2 regions of the Paraburkholderia sp. J94 genome follow, and region 2 is predicted to be linked to the other one. Evidence: predicted binding sites of a transcription regulator. Region 2 holds the regulator's gene; the other holds the start of a gene.
The links. Region 2 encodes FliA, which starts transcription of late flagellar genes. Its sites were predicted from a motif close to CTAAAGTTTNNNNNNNNNNNGCCGNTA; they were not measured.
Positions count from the first base shown of each region.

Region 1: the regulator FliA is predicted to act here: its motif matches at 1,874-1,900, upstream of U4Y88_RS07630 (DUF4088 family protein).

Region 1 covers NZ_CAJMZH010000003.1:302,971-313,988, forward strand. Annotated here, with positions in the region: gene U4Y88_RS07615 (AraC family transcriptional regulator) at 1-514, shown strand, start outside; gene U4Y88_RS07620 (AzlC family ABC transporter permease) at 674-1,429, shown strand; gene U4Y88_RS07625 (AzlD domain-containing protein) at 1,447-1,770, shown strand; gene U4Y88_RS07630 (DUF4088 family protein) at 1,987-2,736, shown strand; gene U4Y88_RS07635 (ATP-dependent helicase) at 2,792-5,020, opposite strand; gene U4Y88_RS07640 (hypothetical protein) at 5,194-5,655, opposite strand; gene U4Y88_RS07645 (RNA-binding S4 domain-containing protein) at 6,028-6,249, shown strand; gene U4Y88_RS07650 (MATE family efflux transporter) at 6,439-7,860, shown strand; gene panS (ketopantoate/pantoate/pantothenate transporter PanS) at 8,249-9,226, shown strand; gene U4Y88_RS07660 (DUF2917 domain-containing protein) at 9,305-9,706, opposite strand; gene U4Y88_RS07665 (phospholipase D family protein) at 10,001-11,018, shown strand, end outside.
Region 2 covers NZ_CAJMZH010000014.1:126,805-137,822, forward strand. Annotated here, with positions in the region: gene flhF (flagellar biosynthesis protein FlhF) at 1-438, shown strand, start outside; partial or broken gene U4Y88_RS27325 (MinD/ParA family ATP-binding protein) at 431-1,213, shown strand; gene U4Y88_RS27330 (RNA polymerase sigma factor FliA) at 1,643-2,374, shown strand; gene U4Y88_RS27335 (flagella synthesis protein FlgN) at 2,585-3,031, opposite strand; gene flgM (flagellar biosynthesis anti-sigma factor FlgM) at 3,074-3,439, opposite strand; gene flgA (flagellar basal body P-ring formation chaperone FlgA) at 3,587-4,948, opposite strand; gene U4Y88_RS27350 (flagellar basal body protein) at 5,175-5,678, shown strand; gene flgC (flagellar basal body rod protein FlgC) at 5,751-6,176, shown strand; gene U4Y88_RS27360 (flagellar hook assembly protein FlgD) at 6,398-7,045, shown strand; gene flgE (flagellar hook protein FlgE) at 7,069-8,304, shown strand; gene flgF (flagellar basal-body rod protein FlgF) at 8,337-9,095, shown strand; gene flgG (flagellar basal-body rod protein FlgG) at 9,150-9,938, shown strand; gene flgH (flagellar basal body L-ring protein FlgH) at 10,004-10,717, shown strand; gene U4Y88_RS27385 (flagellar basal body P-ring protein FlgI) at 10,711-11,018, shown strand, end outside.

The sequences.
Region 1 (11,018 bases), on a different contig from region 2:
GCAACGGCTTTCGTACGCGCATCGCCTGCTCGAAGCCGATGCCGATGCTCGGCGCGCCGATCCCGCAACGGGCAGCGACACCGGCGCGCCCGTGCAGCCCGAACCCGATCTGCTCGCCGTCGAAGGCGCCTTGCTCGACGCGCTCTCGGCGCTGCTCACGCGCCACGCGCGCACGCGTGAAGCGCCGATCGGCCCGCACACGAACGATCCGCGCGTCGAGACCATGAAGGCGCTGCTGGCCGCCGATCTGCCCGCGCCGCTGCGCGTGGCCGATCTTGCCCAGGCAGTCGGCCTGTCGCCGTTCCACGCCACGCGCCTCTTCACCCAGGCGACCGGCCTGCCGCCGCACGCGTGGCGCACGCAGGTGCGCCTGCAGCGCGCACTCGGCCCGCTGCGCGCGGGCGCTTCGGTCGCCGACGTCGCCGCCGCCAGCGGTTTCGCCGATCAGAGCCACTTCACGCGCCACTTCCGCCGCATGTTCGGCGTGCCGCCGGGACGCTGGCAGTCGTCCTGATCCCTCATCGGCGACGACTGAGCGCGGCGACGCCGCAAGATCGTACAAGCCACCCGACGCGCCGCTCGCTATGCTGCTTTCCGAATCAGGAGAGACAGCTTGACCACCCATCCCCATCGATACAAGGAATTCGCCGCCGGTGTGCGCGACACGATCCCCATGATGATCGGCGCGGCCCCGTTCGGCATGATTTTCGGCACGCTCGTGACGTCGGGGCCGCTCGCGCTCTGGCACGGCCAGTTGATGTCGCTCGCGGTGTTCGCGGGCTCGGCGCAGTTCATCGCGGTCGGGCTGATCGCCTCGCACGCGAGCTACGCCGTGATCTGGGCCACCACGCTGATCGTCAACCTGCGCCACGTGCTGTACGGCGCGACGCTCGCGCCCTACGTTTCGCATCTGCCGCTGCGCTGGCGGCTCGCGCTCGGCGCGGTGCTCGTCGACGAAGTGTTCGCCGTCGCCTGGGCGCATTACCGCCGCCATCCGCCCGGCGACGATGTCTCGCCGTGGCACTTCCTCGGCTCGGGTCTTTCGATGTATCTGAACTGGCAGCTCTGGACCGCCGCCGGCCTGGTGTTCGGCGCGGCGTTCCCGGGGCTGCAGACGCTCGGCCTCGACTTCGCGATGGTCGTCACCTTTATCGCCATCGTGGTGCCGCAACTGGTGGCGCTGCGCTTTCTCGCCGCCGCCGTCACCTCGGGCGTGCTCGCGTTCTACTGGCAGGCGTGGCCGTACAAGCTCGGGCTGCTCGGCGCCGTGCTCGCGGGCGTGGCGGTGGGCGTCGCGCTTTCGCTGCCGCGCAAGCCGCGCCGCAACCCTGACGCCGACGCCCAATCGCGCGCACAAAACCAGACCGGCGAGCCACGCCAGGCGCGCGCTCCGCGCGACGCGCACGCCGTCGCGGGAGGCAGCCAATGAGCCCGATCGACCACCCGATGAACTACGTCGTCCTGATCCTCGGCATGGCGCTGATCACGTGGATCGTGCGCACCGCCGTCTTCGTGCTCGGCGAGCGGCTCGTGTTTCCGCCGCTCATGCGCACCGCGCTCGGCTTCGTGCCCGTGACCGTGCTCACGGCGATCATCGTGCCGATGGCGGTCTCGCCGCACGGCCAGGGCGCCGAACTGAGCTGGCGCAATCCGCAACTCGTCGGCGCGCTGGCCGCGATCGCCGTGAGCGCGCTGACGAAGCGTCCGCTGCTAACCATCGCCGTGGGCCTCGGCGTGTTCTTTCTCTGGCAAGGCGTCGTACTGCGCTGAATCACGTGAAGATCCACGCGCTGAAGCCGCGCAAACAACCCTGAAAACGGTGAATCAGCGGCCCTTCCCGGCCGCCCATTCGCACGTTCCTTTCAATCGCCCGCTCAAGTTTCTCCGTCGCGCGCCGTTAAACCGTCGAAGCCTGCCTTGGCGCAGTGGCCAGCCGAAGCCCTGGCCATAGCCAGGCAACGCCAGGAATAAATCGGGGCAACCAGAATGGGGAATATCACCCTTAACCTCAAGGAAGAAACGCTTGCGTCGCTACGCAAGGACTTCGACGCGTTCCTGCGCGTCTCGCTGAAGCTCGACCCGCAGTTTCTGACGCCGTCGTTCGAGGACTTCCTGCGCGCGAAGCTGCTCGACAACATGACGCCGCTCACCGAGCAGGCGGTGCAGCGACTCTTGCAGGGCGGCCAGTACGCATGGGCCAAGCGCACGCTCGACAAGGAATTTCCCGAAGTCGTCTCGATGCTGCTGCGGCAGGCGGGCGATTTTGGCTTCGGCGTGGCGTCGCGGCCTGAGTGGACGCCCGACGAGCTGACGAAGAAGTGCCGCGAGTGGGCAGCCGCCATCGTGCAGGAAGCCCAGGGCGAGGAAGCGCAGATCGACCCGCTGGCCGCGCAGATCAAGTCGGGCGTGCAGGACATCCAGACGCTCGAAGAGATCATGCAGACGCCCGCGTGGCGGCTCGCGGAATCGGTGCGTCAGCGTGTTTATGAGGCGAAGATCGGCTGCGAGCAGGCCACCGGCTCGCTCGCGCGCGAACGGCTCGGCGAGCTGCGCGGCCTGCTGCGCCTCGGCATCGCGCACGGCACGTTCCAGAAGCAGGAAGCGCAGCAGATCATGGAATATCTGCGTCTGTTGAAGCCGGAAATCTTCGTCGAGGAACCCGACGACGTCTTCACGCGCCTCGCCGCCTGGCTGCGCAACTTCTTCGTGCCGCCGCCGAAGAACCAGCCGCGCTAAATCCCTCCCGCCAGCCGGGGCGCCGCGTCGTGCCGCACGCCAGAAACGCCGCGCCCTAGTCCCACATTTTCCGCAGTTTCGCGCCGATCTCGACCTTGGCGCGCGCCGCAGCGGCCAGTCCCGCCGCGCTCGGCGCGCTCGCCACGGGCGGCGCGGGCCACGCGCACGACTCGAACAGCGGCAGCATCGTCGGCGCGATGAAGCGCGTGCGCGACGCCCACACGTGCCGGTCGCCCAACGCCGACTGGTTGTGCACATAAAAGCGCTGCGGCACGACGATGTGCAGATCTTCCTTCGCGCGCGTCATCGCCACGTAGAGCAGACGGCGCTCCTCTTCCAGTTCCTCGTCGCTGCCCGCGCCCAGATCGGACGGAATGCAGCCGTCCACGCCGTTGAGCACGAACACGTTGCGCCACTCCTGCCCCTTGGCCGAATGGATGGTCGAGAGGATCAGATAGTCCTCGTCGAGCAGCGGATCGGCCGATTCGGCGCTGGTCGCGTCGGGCGGATCGAGCGTCAGTTCGGTGAGGAAGCGCTCGCGCGACGGGAAGGTGCTCGCGATGCTCTCCATCTGCAGCAGATCGGCCATGCGCACCTGCGCGTCTTCGTGATTGCGTTCGAGATGCGGCTCGTACCAGCGCCGCACGCGCTCGAACTCGGCGGGCCAGGGCGTGGCGCGCGCGCCGATGCTGTCGATGAGCGCCGTGAACGCGGCCCAGTCCTCGGCCGCGCGCGGCGGCGGCGCGAATGCGGCGAGCGCCTCGGCGGCGCGATACGCGCCCGTGCAGGCCGCGACCTGATCGAGCAGGCGCGCGGCCGTGGCCGGCCCGACGCCCGGCATCAGCTGCGTCACGCGAAACCCGGCCACGCGGTCGAGCGGATTCTCGGCCCAGCGCAGCACGGCGAGCACGTCTTTCACATGCGCGGCGTCGAGAAAACGCAGGCCGCCGAACTTCACGAACGGGATGTTGCGCCGCGCGAGCTCGATTTCGAGCGTCGCGCTGTGATGCGCGGCGCGAAACAGCACGGCCTGCTGCTTGAGCTTCATGCCGCCCTCGCGCGCCTCCAGAATCTGCTCGACGACGTAGCGCGCCTGGGTCGCTTCGTCGGCGACCGTGACGAGGCGCGGACGCTGCTGCGACGCGCGGTCGGTCCACAGGTTCTTGGTGTAGCGCTCGGTGGCGGCGTCCATCACGGCGTTGGAGGCCGCGAGGATCGGCTCCGTTGACCGGTAGTTGCGTTCCAGCGTGACCTGACGCGCGGGCGGATCGAATTGCGCGGGGAAATCGAGGATGTTGCGTACCGTTGCGCCCCGAAACGAGTAAATTGCCTGCGCATCGTCGCCGACCACGGTCAGGCCGCGGCCGTCGGGCTTGAGCGCGAGCAGGATCGACGCCTGCAGCCGGTTCGTGTCCTGATATTCGTCGACGAGGATGTGATCGAAACGCTCGGCGAGATCGGCCGCAATCGCGGGTTCTTGCGCCATATGCGCCCAATACAGCAGCAAATCGTCGTAATCGAGCACATTCTGCTTTTGCTTGGCATCGACGTAGGCGGCGAACAGCGCACGCAGTTGCGGCTCCCATTCGAGGCACCACGAAAACGAGCGCGCGAGCACGTCGGCGAGCGAGTCGCCCGTGTTGACGACGCGCGAGTAGATCGCCAAACAGGTAGATTTAGCCGGAAATCGCTTCTCTTTCGCCGACAATCCCAGCTCATGGCGCACGAGATTCATCAGATCGGCGGAATCTTCACGGTCGTTGATCGTGAACGCCGGCGACAAGCCGATCTGCTCGGCGTACTCGCGCAGCAGCCGTGCGCCGATGCCGTGAAACGTGCCCGCCCACGTGAGCCCCTGCGCGAGCACGGCGGCCGCGCCCGGCACGCCGGCGGCGATGCGCGAAACCCGCCGCGTCATTTCCTGCGCCGCGCGGCGCGAGAACGTTAGCAGCAGGATGCGGTGCGGATCGGCGCCGTTCACAACCAGATGCGCGACGCGGTGCGCGAGCGTGTTGGTCTTGCCCGAGCCCGCGCCCGCGATCACGAGCAGCGGCTCCGGCAACATCGCGCCCGGCGCGAAGGCCTGCGGGCCGCCATGCTCGACCGCCGCGCGCTGCGCTTCGTTGAGCTTGGCGAGATACGCCGCGACATCCTGAGCGACGGCGTGAGCAACGTCGCTGGGTTGATCGGCGAGAGGATCGGAGGAAGCAGCGAGGGAAACGGCGGTGGACACGGGCGGGCGCGGAGAATCCGTAAGAGGCGGCGACGCATACTGTATATCCATACACCTTCGCGCCGCAAGCGCCGGATTTCACGGGGATTCTGCCGCGATCTGGCGACATTTATGCACCAACTCCGCGACACGATGCAAAACGGCGGCGCCCGTTGCCGGGACGCCGCCGCCGTCTACATCGACTCAATCGACTTAATCGACTTAATCGGCTCAAGCGGAGCGCGTTACGGCTGCTGCGCGCCGCCCTGCTGTTGCGCCGACTGGCCGCTCATCTGATCCTTCATTTCCGAGTCATTGGCCTGACGGTCGGCCTTGCGGTTGATCTTCGCGTCCTTGACCTGCGACTTGTACTGCGTCTTGGCCTGCTTTTTCGCGTCGCCGTATTCGGTGCTCGCCGACTTCTTGGCGCTGCGGTATTCGGCGCTGGCCGCCGCATTGGCGTTGCGCTTCTGCACCAGCGGGTCGGTCGGCTGCGGCGCGGTCAGATTCTGGGGCGCGGGCGCCGGTTGTGCGATGCCCGCGGCCGCCGGGGCCTGGCTCGGCGCCATGGCCGGTGCGGCGCCCGGGGCCATCGTCGGCGCTTCCCCGCCCGCCGGCGTGGCGGTCTGGGCGAAAGCGCCCTGCGCGAAGGCAGCGGCGGTGGCGGCAATGGCGGTAGCGGTCAGCAGCTTGCGAATCTGGGTCATGGCGTATCCTCTTTGCAGTGGTTCCGGGAATGACGTGCAACGGTTTTGCAACGGGCGTGCCCGCCGCTGACGCGTTGCCGTGCTGCCGTCTTCCCGCTCGATGGAGCCGCCCGGTCAGACAAACCTGACATCGTTGGCGGTCTCGTTTCGGTGAACCCATTCTCGTCTGAAGATCCGCGCGCCGTCCCGCGACGTTACGCAGCGTTTCATTTGCTGACGAATTCATAACATCTGGCCCCGACATGTAACCAGGCCAACCTCGACGCATCCCAGGCCCCGCGCCGCGCGATCGCTTATGATGCTCACCCTCCGCGCCGCCACGGCGCACGCCTTTGTCCCGACGCATTTGCCTTTAACCGATTTCCACGCGCCATGCCCAATCTCGATTTCACGCTGACCGGCGACTACGTCGAACTCCACAACCTGCTGAAGATCACCGGTCTCGCCGACAGCGGCGGCTCGGCCAAGCAGATCGTCTCGTCCGGTGCGGTCAAGGTCGACGGCGAAGTCGAACTGCGCAAGACCTGCAAGATCCGCGCGGGCCAGTCGGTACTGCTCGGCGACACGCGCATCGCGATCCACGAAGCGCAGTAGCACCCGACGCGGCGGCTGCCATCCATGCCGCCCCTGCCTTTGATGCACCACGCGGGTGCTTTTTGTCTGAAAGACAGGTAACCTCGCCGGGTAGGCTCGCAACCGCTTGAGCCGCCCCTGCCTGCCCTCACGGACGCGATCCCCAGGCACTTTCCGACGCGGCGCGATGATTCGCGCCGCTTGCCTTTCATGACCCGAACGACCTCCACCGCGCGCAACGACCGCGCCAGCCGCGCCATCGCGCCGCCCTCGCTCAAACGCCACGCCGCCGACACCGCACGTCTCGCCGCGCCGCTCGCCATCGCCCAGTTGTCGCAGATGGCGATGAGCGTCACCGACACCGTCCTGCTCGGCTCGCTCGGCGCGGGCGCGCTCGCGGCGGGCGGCCTCGGCGCGAATCTGTTCTTCGTGGTCGTGACGGTGCTGCAAGGCGTGCTGACCTCGGTCAGCGTGAGCGTCGCGCAGGCGCGCGGCGCCGACGATCTGCATCGCGTGCCGCACATCTACTGGACCGGTTTCGCGCTCTCGCTCGTGCTCGCGCTGCCCGCGTTCGCGCTGCTGTCGTTCGCGGAGCCGCTGCTGCACGCGCTCGGCGAGCCGCCCGTGCTCGCGCGCCAGGTCGGCGAATATGCGGCCGTGCTGCGCTGGGGCGCGCCCGCGAGCCTGATCGGCGTGGGGCTGATGCGCTCGTTCCTGCCCGCGATCGGCGCGGCGCGGCGTCTGCTCTGGATCTCGATCGCCAGTGTGTTCTTCAACGGCTTCCTGAACTACGGGCTGATCCACGGCGCCTGGGGCCTGCCGCGCCTCGGCTTTCTCGGCTCGGCGGCGGCCACTGCCGTCACGATCTGGCTCACCACCTTCGTGCTGATGGCGCTGCTGCATCTGCGCCCGTCACATCAGCATTTCGTGGTGGCGCGCCGCCCGAGCGCGCCGATGATGGGCGAACTGTTCGCCATCGGCTGGCCCGTGGCGATCACCTACGCCGTCGAGGCGACGCTCTTTCTCGCCACCGGCCTGCTGATGGGCCTGCTCGGCGCGACGCCGCTCGCCGCGCACCAGATCGCGCTGAACGTCGCCTCGGTGATGTTCATGGTGCCGCTCTCGATCGGCCAGGCGGGCAACGTGCGCGTCGGTTACTGGATCGGCGCGGGCGTGCCGCGCGCGGCGCGTCATGCGGGCTTCGTCGCGCTGGCGCTCGGCGTGGGCTTCATGTCGATGTCGGCGCTCGTGATGGTGCTCGCGCCGCACTGGATCGTCGGGCTCTATCTGCATCTCGACGATCCGGCCAACGCGCAGACCGTCGCGCTCGCCACCTCGCTGCTCGGCGTGGCCGCGATCTTCCAGATCGTCGACGGCATGCAGACGGTCGGCTCCGGCTGCCTGCGCGGACTCAAGGACACGCGCATTCCGATGCTGGCCGCGACGCTCGGTTACTGGGGCATCGGCTTTCCGGTGGGCTATGCGCTGGCGTTCCACTTCGGTTACGGCGCGCTCGGCCTCTGGTGGGGGCTCGCGGCCGGTCTCGCGAGCGTGGCCGTGCTGATGACGTGGCGCTTTCACCGTATAAGCCTGCGCGCGGAAAACGAGGCGGCGCGCTCGCAGACGGCGTAAGCGGCCTCAACAGCCACGGCGGCTCGCGCGAACGACACGCGGGCCGCAAAACCCGCGCGCCGTCCGGGCCGCCTGGCGCGAGCGGTTAGAATACGCGGCTGGCGCCCGCCGCCATCCGTCCCACGAGGGCGGGAAAACACCGCGCGACGAGATCGTCGGCAGCACCGACATCTGCGCAAGATCACGCGAGATCGACGCACAATCCGCGCTCGATCGACGCAAATAGATCAACACGCCAGATCGACGTGCCGCGCAAGCGCGACGCGCGCCGGCCACCCCGGCAACGCGAGCAAACCGCCCCTTTCGGACACACCGCACACAACGCGCACACGCCGCGCACCGCCGCGCCGCCATCAAGAAAACGAACCCTCTCACGGACCACGCTTCCATGCTCGCCCCGATTACCCGACTGTTCCCGCTCTGGGCCGTGCTCGTCTCGCTCGCCGCGTATTTCAATCCGGGCGTCGTCGCGCCCATCGCGCCGCACGTCACCACGCTGCTGATGATCATCATGCTGGCGATGGGCGTGACGCTCTCGTTCGCCGATTTCCAGCGCGTCTTCACGCGTCCCGCGCCCGTGGCGGCCGGCATCCTGCTGCACTACCTCGTGATGCCGCTCGCCGCGTGGGTGATCGCCAAGGCGCTGCACATGCCCGCCGACCTGACCGCGGGCATGGTGCTCGTCGGCAGCGTGGCGAGCGGCACGGCCTCGAACGTGATGATCTATCTCGCGCGCGGCGACGTCGCGCTCTCGGTGACGATCAGCGCGCTCTCGACGCTCGTCGGCGTGTTCGCGACGCCGCTGCTCACGCGCCTTTACGTCGATGCCTCGATCGTCGTCGACGTGCACGGCATGCTGATGAGCATCCTGCAAATCGTCGGCCTGCCGATCGTCGTCGGGCTGATCGTCAACCGGCTCGCGGGCGGCCTCGTGCGCCGCGTCGAACCGGTGCTGCCGCTCGTTTCGATGGTCTCGATCCTCGCGATCATCGCCGCCGTGGTGGGCGGCACGCACGCGAGCATCGCGACGGTCGGCCCGGTCGTGGCGCTGGGCGTGGTGCTGCACAACGGCATCGGCCTGCTCGGCGGCTACTGGGGCGGACGTCTGCTCGGCTTCGAGGAATCCGTGTGCCGCACGCTCGCGATCGAAGTCGGCATGCAGAACTCCGGCCTCGCGGCGACGCTCGGCAAGCTCTACTTCTCGCCGCTCGCCGCCCTGCCGGGCGCGCTGTTCTCGGTGTGGCACAACCTGTCGGGCTCGCTGCTCGCGGGCTACTGGGCCGGCAAGCCCGCGCGCGGCAGCGAGCGCGACGCCGACGAGGCGCGCAGCGCCAATGCAGCGGCCGGCACGGCGCGACGCGGATAACGCGACGCTCAACCTTAAAGCGACGCACAACCTTTAAGCGACGCACAACCGGGCGCGCGCGCCAGCGCATTCATCACGCTAGCCGCGCTGCGCGCCCCATCCCGATCGGCGCGGCGACTTCGCGCAACGACGCGCCCAACGCAACATCACGCACCAACGCGCCGCCATCGCCGTCCATCGCGCCAGCCGCGCGACCCCGCCGCCCGACCCCGGCCCGAGCCGCTCGCTGCGCACCTCGCAACGCACGGCTTCGTCCCATCCGCCGATCCACACGCGCTCGCCCGGCGCGAACGGCAGCGCCTCGCCGGGCGCCAGCCAGTAGTCCTGCGCGTCGCCTTCCACGGTCAGCAGCACGCGCCCTTCGAGCACGCCCACCACGCCGCCTTGCGCACAGCGCACGCGCCGGCATGCGCCGCGCGGCACGTCGAGCGTTTCGGTGCTTTCGCGCCGCGCCTCCACTCCGTTGATTGCCCGATCCATCGCGCGCTCCTTCTCCCGCCGTTGATGATGCAGGCAGTGTGGCGCGCCGCCGCCCGCCGACGTTTCCAGCCGACGTGAAACGAGGCGCGCGCCTCGCGCCGGACGACATCCGACGCGCGCCGCAGTCCGCCGCTTCCCGATAGAATCGTGACGAAAAGACACATGTCTGCGAACCAGCCAGTCCGCGTCCCGCACCGGCGGCCGACCCCGAGGAGATCCCGCTTGCACGCGCCCGCCCTGCACTCCGCCGCCGCCCACGCCGACGACGCTTCGGACGCTTCATGCGCCTGGGCAATGCCACCGGATTCATCGGCGGACTCAGCAGCAACGTCGGCAAGCGCCGCCACGAGCCGCCGCGCCCTCGCCTCCGGCCACGCGCGCCCGTTCGCCACGCTCGCCGCATGCCTGTGCCTCGCGCTCGCCGCCGGCTGCGCGACGCGTCCGCCCGCCAGCGACTATCCGCGCAAGTCCTCCGCCGCGATGTCCGCCGCCGACGCCCACACCACGCTGCTCGGCGCCGCGCTGGCCGCGCCCGAAGCCGCGCACCCGGACCAGTCGGGCTTCCGCCTGCTCGCCACCGGCACCGACTCGCTGCAGATGCGCGTGGCGCTCGCGCGCTCGGCGACGAAGACGCTCGACATGCAGTACTACATCGCCAACGAGGACACCACCGGCAAGCTGCTGCTCGGCTCCGCGCTCTACGCGGCCGATCGCGGCGTGCGCGTGCGCATGCTCGTCGACGACCTGAACTTCCACGACATCGACCGTCTGATGGCCGCGCTCAACAGCCATCCGAACATCCAGATCCGCGTGTTCAATCCGTACGGCAGCACCAGCGAGTCGATGTTCAGGCGCACGCGCAACTTCTTCACGAACGTCGACCAGTTCACGCGTCGCATGCACAACAAGGCGACCATCGTCGACAACGAACTGGTGATCGTGGGCGGGCGCAATCTCGGCGACGAATACTTCAGCGCGAGCCCCACGCTGCAGTTCACCGATCTCGACGTGCTGGGCGCCGGGCCGGTCGCGCACGCGGTCTCCGAGAGCTTCGACGCGTACTGGAACAGCGCGGTCTCGTATCCGCTTTCCGTGATCAATCATCAGAAGTTCGACGCGCACGACCTCGACAGCGCGCGCGACGACCTGCGTCAGCACTGGCGCGAAACCGCCGAGCCGTACAACGCGAAGCCGCTCAACGCGACGCCGCTCGCGCAGCAGATCACGCGCGGCGAACTCGGGCTCGTGTGGGCGAAGTGGAATTTCGTGGCCGATTCGCCCGACAAGATCGCAGGCGCGCGCGATGGCGACG
Region 2 (11,018 bases):
GGCATGAGCCAGCGCGACCGCGCCGTGGCCGACCAGATCGCCATGCTGTGCGGCGCGGGCCGTCCGGTCCGCCGCCTCCTGCTGCTCTCGGCGACCAACCACGGCGACACGCTCAACGAAGTCGTGCAGGCCTACCAGAGCGGCCCGGACAATTCGCCGCTCACCGGCTGCATTCTCACCAAGCTCGACGAGGCGACCAACCTCGGCAGCACGCTCGACACGGTCCTGCGCTACAAGCTGCCGGTGCATTACGTCTCGACGGGCCAGAAGGTGCCCGAGAACCTGTACGTGGCCACGCGCCGCTTCCTGATTCGCAGCGCCTTCTGCGTGCCGCGCGACCGCTCGCCGTTCGTGCCGCACGAGGACGACATTCCTGCATTGCTCTCCGCGCTGTCGAACCGTTCGAACGCGCAAGCACCCGAGGTCCGGTTTGGATAAGTTCGTGATCGATCAGGCCGAGGGCCTGCGGCGCCTGCTTGCGCGCGAAGGTTCGCGCGTGATCGCGGTGACGGGTGGACCCGGCGCGCCGGGACGCACGACCGCCGTGATCAATCTTGCGGCGGCGCTGACCGGCCATGGCAAGGACGTGCTCGTCATCGACGAATGTCTCGGGCAGCGCTCGGTCAGCGCGCTGCTCGGCGGCGTGCGCGGCGCGGGCAACTTCGCGGCGGTGATGCGCGGCGAGATGGGGCTCGACGAAGCCGCAGGGCGTCACGCGCTCGGCTTCCGCGTGCTGGCCGCCTCGCGCGAGCACCGCTCGCAGTACACCAGCGCGCAGCTGAACAAGGTGCTGACCGGTCCGGCCGACATCGTGCTCATCGATGCCGAGCTCGACGCCGAAGGCGCGCTCTCGCCGCTCGCGATGCATGCGCACGACGTGCTGATCGTCATGCGCGTCGCCGCGCAGGCGATCACCGATGCCTACGCATGCATGAAGCGGCTGCATTTCGCGCATGCGATCGGCCAGTTCCGCGTGCTCGCGAACCATGTCGCGAGCGCGACCGACGCGCATGCCGCGTTCGACAACCTCGCGGGCGTGGCCAGCCGCTACCTGACGGTCTCGCTCGAGAACGCCGGTTGCGTGGCCGCCGATCCGCACATGCCGCGCGCGGTGCAACTGTCGCGCTGCATCGTCGATGCGTTCCCCTCGACGGCCGCCGCGCGTGATTTCCGCCACGTGGCCGCCGAGCTGCCGCACTGGCCGATGCGTCCGGCGTTGTCGGCGCGCTCGACCACGGCGGCGGATTTCGCCGAAGCGGTGGCGTCGTCCGACGCCGAGGTCAAGGCGGCGCGCGCGAGCGCGGCGGCGGCTTCCGCTGCGGTGTCGGCGAATGCGTCGGCATCGGTATCGGCAGGACAGACCGGCACGGCGGGCGCAGCGCGCGCGCCGATCGTCGGGACCGCGCCCGCCGGCGTGGCCGCCGCCGCCGTTTCGGCGCTGGCGAGCGCACAGGCGGCAGGCGCGCAGGCAGCACAAACAACCGAATCATTCGTTTCGACCGTCACAGGCGTCCCATCCGCGCCCGCGCCGGCCCACGCCGGATGGCGGGCGGACCCGCCCGTGCAGCGCCCCGCGCCGCAGCACGCATGACGTGCGGCGGACGACAGGTGCAGCAAGGGAAAAGAGAAGCAGGAGAGCATGATGTATAACGCTCAAGGAAAAATTTCGCAGGCCGATGTCCTCGCGAAATACGCGCCGCTGGTCAGGCGTCTGGGTCTGCAGCTCGTGGCGAAGATGCCCGCGAGCGTGGATCTGGACGACCTCATCCAGGCCGGCATGATCGGTCTGATGGATGCGGCCAACCGCTACAAGGAAGACCAGGGCGCGCAGTTCGAGACTTACGCGAGCCAGCGGATTCGCGGCGCGATGCTCGACGAGCTGCGCAGCAACGACTGGCTGCCGCGCAGCCTGCGCCGCACCTCGCGCGAGGTGGAGAGCGCCGTGCATCAGGTGGAGCAGCGGCTCGGACGCTCGGCGAGCGAAACCGAGATCGCCGACCATCTGAGCATGCCGCTCGACGAGTATCAGTCGATGCTCCAGGATCTGCATGGCAGCCAGCTGATCTATTACGAAGACTTCGACCGTTCCGCCGAGGACGAGCCGTTCCTCGACCGCTATTGCGTCGATCATTCGGATCCGCTGTCGGCGCTGCTCGACGACAGCCTGCGCGGCGCGCTGGTCGAAGCGATCGAGCGTCTGCCCGAGCGCGAGAAGCTGCTCATGTCGCTCTACTACGAGCGCGGCATGAACCTGCGCGAGATAGGCGCGGTGATGGAAGTCAGCGAGTCGCGCGTGTGCCAGCTGCACAGCCAGGCGGTGGCGCGTCTGCGTACGCGTCTGCGCGAGATGTCCTGGGCCGGCACCGAGAATTGACGGCGGCGTAGTTCAGAGAGGTAAGAGCCGGAGTGCGAAAGCGCTCCGGTTTTTTTATGGGCGCGTGAATGACGGGCGCGTGAAAGAGTGAAGGCGCGAAGGCGCGCAGCGCACGCCGCACGGCAGCCCGAAAACAAAAAAGCCGAAGCAGACCGCTTCGGCTTTTTTCGTCGCTTCGCGCAGCGTCGTGCCGCGCGAATCCATCCAGGCTCAGAGGCCGAACGCAGGCAGTCTGCCGTCGGGGCCGTACAGCATCGACGCGCCCGTATTGGTCTCGCCGCGCAGGATCGCGAGTGCGCGACGGTTATGTTCCATGCGCGTGCGGATCATCATGCCGATGGTGAGGTTCTGGCGGCGTGCGCGCTCGGTCGAGCCCTTGAGCAGCGCCCATTGGCCCGCGAGACGCGTGTCGCCGTCGCAGGCCAGCTCGATGCCCTTGCGGCCGCCCGGCAGGCCGAGACCGGCCAGCTGCGCGTCGCGCACCTTTTCGAGACCGGCGAGGCGCTGCGTCAGCGTCGTCTTCTGCTCGACGATCTGCGGCAGCGAGTCCATGCCGTCGGTCGACGTGAGCGCCTTCTCCTCGAAGGCGAGCAGCGACGCGAAGGCCTCAACAGCGGCGTGTTCGTCGATCAGTGTGGCGAGCAGGGCGTCTTTCATCGGTACCACCAGTCAAAGCGGGTTGCGGGCCGGCGCCGGCGATCAGTTGCCCGTTGCCGGCTGCTTGATCAGGCCGCGCGCCGTGTCGAGAATGCCATCGGCGATCTTGCCGGTGTCGATCTGCAGCGTGCCGTTCTTGATAGCGTCCTTGATCGACTGGACGTGATCCATGTCGATGTCGGCGCTATCGTTCGACGGCGCCGAGCGCAGCGTCGAGGAAAGCGAGGAAAGGCTCACGTTGGCGTCGCCGCGCGTGCTGCCTGCCGTCGCGGTGTTCGCGGCCGGCGTGCTGCTGGCGGACGCCGTGTTGCTGGCGCCAATCGCGCTCGCGGTATCGCCTTGGCCGGTACGCGCCAGGCCGTCTTGCAGCGGACGCGCGTCGTTGCGATTGGAGGTGTCGATGTTCACGATGGGGCTTCCTGATCCGTATGCCTTTGATAACGGCGGGCGCGGCGCGAACTTTAGCGCAAATATCCCGACGTTACATGCTGTTACGTGTGCTGGCGCACATGGCCGGAGGTCCCGTTTTTCACCTTTCCGATCGCGATTTCGACCCTAAATCTGGATCTGCACGGTGGACGCGTCCTTGACGACGCCGCTGATGATTTGCCCGTTGGGCGTGCGCACGCGCACCATCTGGCCGGGCGCGGCGTTGTTGAGCACGCTGCCTTCAGAGGAAATCGTGAAATTCGTGCCCACGGCGATCACCTTGACCGTCTGGCCGATGACCACCGACGAGGCGCTGCGCAGCATGTCGGAGCGCAGCGGCAGGCCTTGCGTGATGCGCATGAGCGCGACCGCGCCGTTGGCCTGATCGGGATCGGTGATGATGGTCTGCGGCAGGCTCGCGAGGTCGCCGTCGCGCGGCACGTAGTCGGCGGCGGACAGCGCCTCGCCGGCGTTGATCTGGCGCGCGGCCACGTAATAGGTGACGTCGACCGCGACGCGGCCGACCACGTAGAGCGTCCACGGCTTCGCGCCGACACAGCGCACGCCGACGGTCGTGCGGCCCCACATGCGCGCGCCCGGCGGCATGAACGGTTCGAGCGCGGCGCAGGCCGCGAGGCCGCGCGGGAACACCGTCCCGACCGTCACGTTGACCTTGCCCGGCAAGCCCGCCGACTGCTGCTGCAGAAACGCGAGCGCGGTGGCGCGGATGCGCTCGCCGTCTTCCTGACCCGGGGGCACTTGCGCGGCTTGCGCCTGCGCCTGCGCGGCGGCGTTCATCGCGGCGGCGTTGCCGTTCGCGTTGACGGCGGCGCGCGGCGCGTAGCTCGCGCGCATGATCGCGCCGTTGGCGCGGGTGTTTGCGTTGGTATTCGCGCTGGTATTCGCGTAGGTGTTCGTTGCGTTGGCATTGACCGCTGGAACATTCGGCTGCACGACGCGCGGCGCGGCCTGCACGACCACGGGCGCGACCGCGCGTTGCGGCGTGCTCGCGGCGCCCGATGCGCCGACCGTGACGATGGTGGGCGCGTCGTTCTGCGCGGCGGCATTGCCGCGCTCGCCCGCGCCGGGAATCGTGATCATGCCGGGCTGCTGCGCCTCGGCTTCGGCGCGCGCTTGCGCGCTCGACCCGGCGTTATTGCGCGTGAGCAGCGCGGCGCGGTCGGCGTAAGCCTTCGCGTTGGCGGCCGGATCGGCGGCCCTGGCGGGCTGCGCGAGCATCGCGCTCATCTTCGCGGCATCGGAGCCCGCGCGGTCGCCGGGACCGGCGATATAGATCTGCTGGCCGGATGCCCCCGACGAAGCCGACGCATCGCTCTGCGCCCGCGCCGCCGTCGCGAAGGTCATTGCGCTGATCGCACTCATCGCGCCCAGCAAAGCCGCCGTGGCGGCCGCGAGGCGCTGCGAACGGCCGCGCGCGTGCCGGTGCGCCGTCGCGCGTCGCGCGTTCGGGTGGGCAGTCTGCGGCATCGTCGTTCTCCATCCATTGCATTGACACGCATCGCATTCTAGGCGTCGCTCCCCGCTCGCTAACGTCGAATAGAGGGGGGCTTTACCGGCTATTCGTCCGATTGGTTCTTGCGTCACCCGCCTACTATTCCTCTCCATGCGAAAAGGCCTGCGCGGCCGATCCACCGGACGGATGCGTGTTGCATGCCCGGCGCAGCCTTTCATTTCGTGTAACGGAGAACGCCCGATGCTGGACAAACTCGATGCCGAATTCGCCTTCGGACGCGAAGCGCTCGATGTGCGCGCGACGCGCCAGGCGCTGATCTCGTCGAACATCGCGAACGCGGACACGCCTGGCTACCAGGCGCGCGACGTCGACTTCTCGTCCTCGCTCGCCGGCGCGCTGCGCCAGGCTGGAGCGGGCACGTCGGGCGGCGGCGCGGCGGGCAACTTCCAGCCGCTCGTGATGGCGCAGCCCGCGGGCGTGACGACCGGCATGTCGATGGCGTCGACCGAAGCGGGCCATATGCCCGGCAACGCGAAGCTGGTCGCGACGGGCGGCCCGACCGAGGCGTATTCGAGCGCGGTGATGTACCGCAACCCGACGCAGCCCGCGCTCGACGGCAACACGGTCGACCTCGACACCGAACGCGTGCAGTTCGCGGACAACGCGCTGCACTTCGAGTCGGGCATGACCGTGCTGTCGAGCCAGATCAAGACGATGCTCTCGGCGATCCAGTCGGGCTCGTAACCCGGGCTCGCAAGCCACCAGCCGCACGCCAAGTAAGAACACACAGCAGCATTTTGTGAGGTCACCGAAACCATGCCATCCCTGATGAATATCTTCAGCGTTGCCGGGTCCGCCATGTCGGCGGAATCGCAGCGCCTGAACGTGACGGCGTCCAACCTCGCCAACGCGGACAGCACGACCGGCCCCGACGGCCAGCCCTACAAGGCCAAGCAGGTGGTGTTCGCGGTCGATCCGCTCGGCGGCGCGCGCAGCGCGTCCGGCCAGCAGGTGGGCGGCGTGAAGGTGACGGGCGTGATCGACGACCCGACGCCGATGAAGCAGAGCTACGACCCGGACAATCCCGCCGCCAACGCGGAAGGCTACGTGACGATGCCGAACGTGGACCCGGTGCAGGAGATGGTGAACATGATCTCGGCGTCGCGCTCGTATCAGGCCAACATCGAGACGCTGAACACCGCGAAGACGCTGATGCTCAAGACCCTCACCATCGGCACTTGAAGCGGCACTTGAAGCGGCACTTGAAGCGCCCCGTAATTCGGGCACGTAAAGAAGACCCCTGAACAGGCGTCCGGGGCCGCGGCGAAACGCGGCACGAGACTACACCACAGACCACACGCTACCCAGTTTAGCCGGGCGTATCCGAGGAGAACGCGTTGACTTCCAGCAGCACCACCATCGGCGGCAGCTCCGCCACCGTGTCGCAGTCCCTGCTCGACACCATGAACGGCACGTCGTCGACGTCGTCGTCGAGCAGCACGAGCGGCACCAGCGGCAGCGATCTGCAGAACACCTTCCTGCAACTGCTCGTCGCGCAGCTCAAGAACCAGGATCCGACCGATCCGATGGACAGCTCGCAGATGACCTCGCAGCTCGCCCAGATCAACACGGTCTCGGGCATCGCGAACCTGAACACCTCGCTGACGTCGCTGTCGACGCAGCTGTCGGCGGGCCAGAACGCCCAGGCCGCGCTGCTGATCGGCTCGACCGTGCTGGCTTCGGGCACGACCGCGACGGTGTCGAGCGGCTCGGCGCCGCAGCTCGGCGTGCAGCTCACGTCGGCGGCTTCGGACGTCAAGCTCACGATCACGAACTCCGCGGGCAAGGTCGTCAACACGCTCGACCTCGGCGCGCAGTCGGCCGGCACGGTGCCGATCACGTGGAACGGCACGGACGCGTCGGGCGCCACGGTCGCCGACGGCGACTACACGGTCACGGCCAGCGCGACGATCAACGGTCAGGCCGCCACGGCCACCGCGCTCGTGGCGAGCAAGGTCCAGGCCGTCATCCAGCAGCAGGACGGCACCGCGAGCCTGTCGCTCGCCAACGGCAAGACGGTCGCGCTTTCGAACGTGGCCGGCATTCTTTAAACGACAAAGCGGAGTAGAAACTCATGGGCTATCAGCAAGGTTTGAGCGGACTCGCCGCTTCGTCGAACGACCTCGACGTGATCGGCAACAACATCGCCAACGCCAACACGGTCGGCTTCAAGCAGAGCACGGCGCAGTTCGCGAACGTCTACGCGAACACCATCGCGACCTCGGTCAACACGCAGATCGGTCTCGGCGCGGCGCTCTCCGAAGTGCAGCAGAACTTCTCGCAGGGCACGATCACCACGACCGGCCAGGCGCTCGACGTCGCCATCAACGGCAACGGCTTCTTCCAGATGTCGAACAACGGCACGATCACGTACTCGCGTAACGGCGTGTTCCAGCTCAACAAGAGCGGCTACATCGTCGACGCGGCCGGCAACGACCTGATGGGCTACGCAGCCGACAGCACGGGCGTCGTCAACACGGCGCAGACGGTGCCGATCCAGGTCCCGACGACCAACATCGCGCCGGTCACGACCAGCAAGATCACCGCGCAGGTCAACCTGAACGCGCAGTCGACCACGCCGACCGCCACGCCGTTCTCCGAAACGGACTCGAACACGTACAACTACTCGACCTCGGTCACGGCGTACGACTCGCTCGGCGGCAAGCAGCAGGTCAACATGTACTTCGTGAAGAACGCGACGAGCGGCCAGTGGGACGTCTACGCGGGCACCACGGGCAACGCCTCGCTGGTCGGCTCGATGACGTACGACTCGTCGGGCAACCTGACGGGCACGACCGACTCCGCGGGCCTCGCGACCACGCTCGGCGAGCTCTCGCTGACGATCAACCCGACCGACGGCTCGGCGACCAACCAGAAGATCACGCTCGACGTCACCGGCTCGACGCAGTACGGCAGCGCCAACGGCGTGAACAATCTGGACCAGGACGGCTACCCGAGCGGCACGCTGTCGAACTTCTCGATCGGCGCCGACGGCTCGATCACGGGCAACTACTCGAACGGCCAGACGATGACGCTCGGCCAGATCGTGCTCGCGAACTTCAACAACCCGAACGGCCTGCAGAATCTCGGCGGCAACCAGTTCGCGGCGACCTCGGCTTCGGGCGTCGCGCAGGTGTCGGTGCCGGGCAGCACGAACCACGGCTCGCTCACGGGCGGCGCGGTGGAGTCGTCGAACGTCGACCTGACGAACCAGCTCGTCGACCTGATCACGGCACAGCGCAACTATCAGGCGAACGCACAAACCATCAAGACGCAGCAGACCGTCGACCAGACGCTGCTGCAGATGTAAGCGCGCCACGCCATTAACGCACCGGGCACATCATGGACCGACTGATCTATACCGCGATGACGGGCGCGAGCCAGGCGCTCGAGCAGCAAGCCGTCGTCGCGAACAACCTGGCGAACGTCTCGACCACGGGCTTTCGCGCGCAGCTCGCGAATTTCCGCTCCGTGCCGATGTCGTTCGGCGACGGCTCGACCGTCAACGACTCGACCACGCGCACCTTCGTGCTCTCGGCGACGCCTGGCTCCGACATGACGCCCGGTGCGATCTCGCGCACCGGCAATCCGCTCGATATCGCGGTGCAGGGCAACGGCTTCATCGCCGTGCAGACCGCCGACGGTAACGAAGCGTACACGCGCGCGGGCAACCTGCACGTCGACGAAAACGGCCAGCTCGTCACGGCCAACAACCTGCAGGTGATCGGCGGCGGCGGCCCGATCGCGGTGCCGCCGGGTTCGGCGGTCACGATCGGCTCGGACGGCACGGTCTCGGCGATCGCGCCGGGCAGCCCCGCGAGCGCCATCGCCATGATCGACCAGATCAAGTTCGTGAACCCGCCCGCGGGCTCGCTCACGCGCGGCGACGACGGTCTGTTTCACACCGGCGACGGCAATCCGGCCGACGCGGACCAGTCGGTCCAGATCGCGACGGAATCGCTCGAAGGCAGCAACGTCAATCCGGTGGCCGCGATGGTTTCGATGATCACCAACGCCCGGCAGTTCCAGATGCAGACGAAGCTCTTGCAGAACGCCGACCAGAACGAGCAGTCGGCGAACCAGCTGCTCAACTTCAGCTAAGACATTTAAAGGCTGCGTGCTCTATAGCAGACGCCGCGCCGGGAGAAATACACCGTGAACCGATCGCTCTACATTGCCGCCACCGGCATGAACGCCCAGCAGGCGCAGATGGACGTGATCTCGAACAACCTCGCGAACGTGAGCACCAATGGCTTCAAGGGCTCGCGCGCGGTGTTCGAGGACCTCATGTACCAGACGCTGCGTCAGCCGGGCGCGAACTCCACGCAGACCACCGAACTGCCCTCGGGCAGCCAGGTCGGCACCGGCGTGCAGCAGGTCGCGACCGAGCGTCTCTACACGCAGGGCAACCTGCAGCAGACCGGCAACTCGAAGGACGTGGCGATCAACGGCGCGGGCTTCTTCCAGGTGCAGATGCCCGACGGCACGACGCAGTACACGCGCGACGGCTCGTTTCAGACCAACTCGCAGGGCCAGCTCGTGACGTCGAGCGGCTACCAGGTGATGCCGGCGATCACGGTGCCCGCCAACGCGACCTCGCTGACCATCGGCAGCGACGGCGTGGTGACGATCACGACGCCGGGCTCGGCCAACGCGACGACCATCGGCTCGCTGCAGCTCGCCATGTTCATCAACCCGACCGGCCTGCAGTCGAACGGCCAGAACCTCGTGTCGGAAACGGCGTCCTCGGGCGCGCCCACGGTCACCACGCCGGGCCTGAACGGCTCGGGCTCGCTCAATCAGGGCTACGTGGAATCGTCGAACGTCAACGTCGTGCAGGAACTCGTCAACATGATCGAGACGCAGCGCGCGTACGAAATCAACAGCAAGGCGGTCACGACGTCCGACCAGATGCTGCAGACGCTGAGCCAGATGCAGGTCTGATGACCGCGGCATCGAAGTCAGGCAAACGGTAGCAACAGCAACACGGAATCGAAGTGGTGAGGAGCATGGGCCAGTCCGTTCAATTCAACTTTCGCGCAGGCGCGCGGCGTCAGGCGACTTACGTCGCCGTGGCGGCGGTCGCGCTCGCTGCGCTCTCGGGCTGCGCCTATATCCCCAACCGGCAGCCGATCGTGCAGCAGCCGATGACGGCGCTGCCGCCGGCGCCGCCCGTCAACAGCTCGCCGGGCTCGATCTACAACCCCGGCTACGTGGGCCGTCCGTTGTTCGAGGACCAGCGTCCGCGTAACACCGGCGACATCCTCACGATCGTCATCTCCGAAAACATCAACGCGACGAAGTCCTCGGGCGCGAACACCAAGCGCGGCGGCAGCACGGCCTTCAGCGTGCCGGTCGCGGGCTTCGCGCCGGGCTTCTTCTCGCGCGCGAACCTCTCGGCCACGGGCGCGAACCAGTTCGACGCGACCGGCGGCGCGAACGCCTCGAACACGTTCACGGGCGTGATCACCGTGACGGTCACGAACGTGCTGCCCAACGGCAACCTGGTGGTGTCGGGCGAAAAGCAGATGCTCATCAACCAGGGCAATGAATACGTGCGCTTCTCGGGCGTCGTGAATCCGAACACTGTTGCCGGAGACAACTCCGTGCTCTCGACCGACGTCGCCGACGCGAAGATCGAATACTCCGCGAAGGGCGTGATCGACGAAGCCGAGACGATGGGCTGGCTGCAACGCTTTTTCCTGAATGTCGCGCCATGGTGAAGATCCGTTTCCAACGCACGCGCCGCTCGCGCGTGAAAGACCTGCTGGCCGCCTTCGGCGTCGCGGCCGGTTTCGTGTTCGCGTGCGGCGCGCTGCTCGCCTACGCGACGCCCGCGCGCGCCGAGCGCGTCAAAGACCTCGTGACCTTCGCCGGCGTGCGCGACAACCCGCTGATCGGCTATGGCCTCGTGGTGGGTCTCGACGGCACGGGTGACCAGACCACCCAGGCGCCGTTCACGACGCAGACGCTTGCGAACATGCTCGCGAACCTCGGCATCTCGATCAACAACACGTCGAGCTC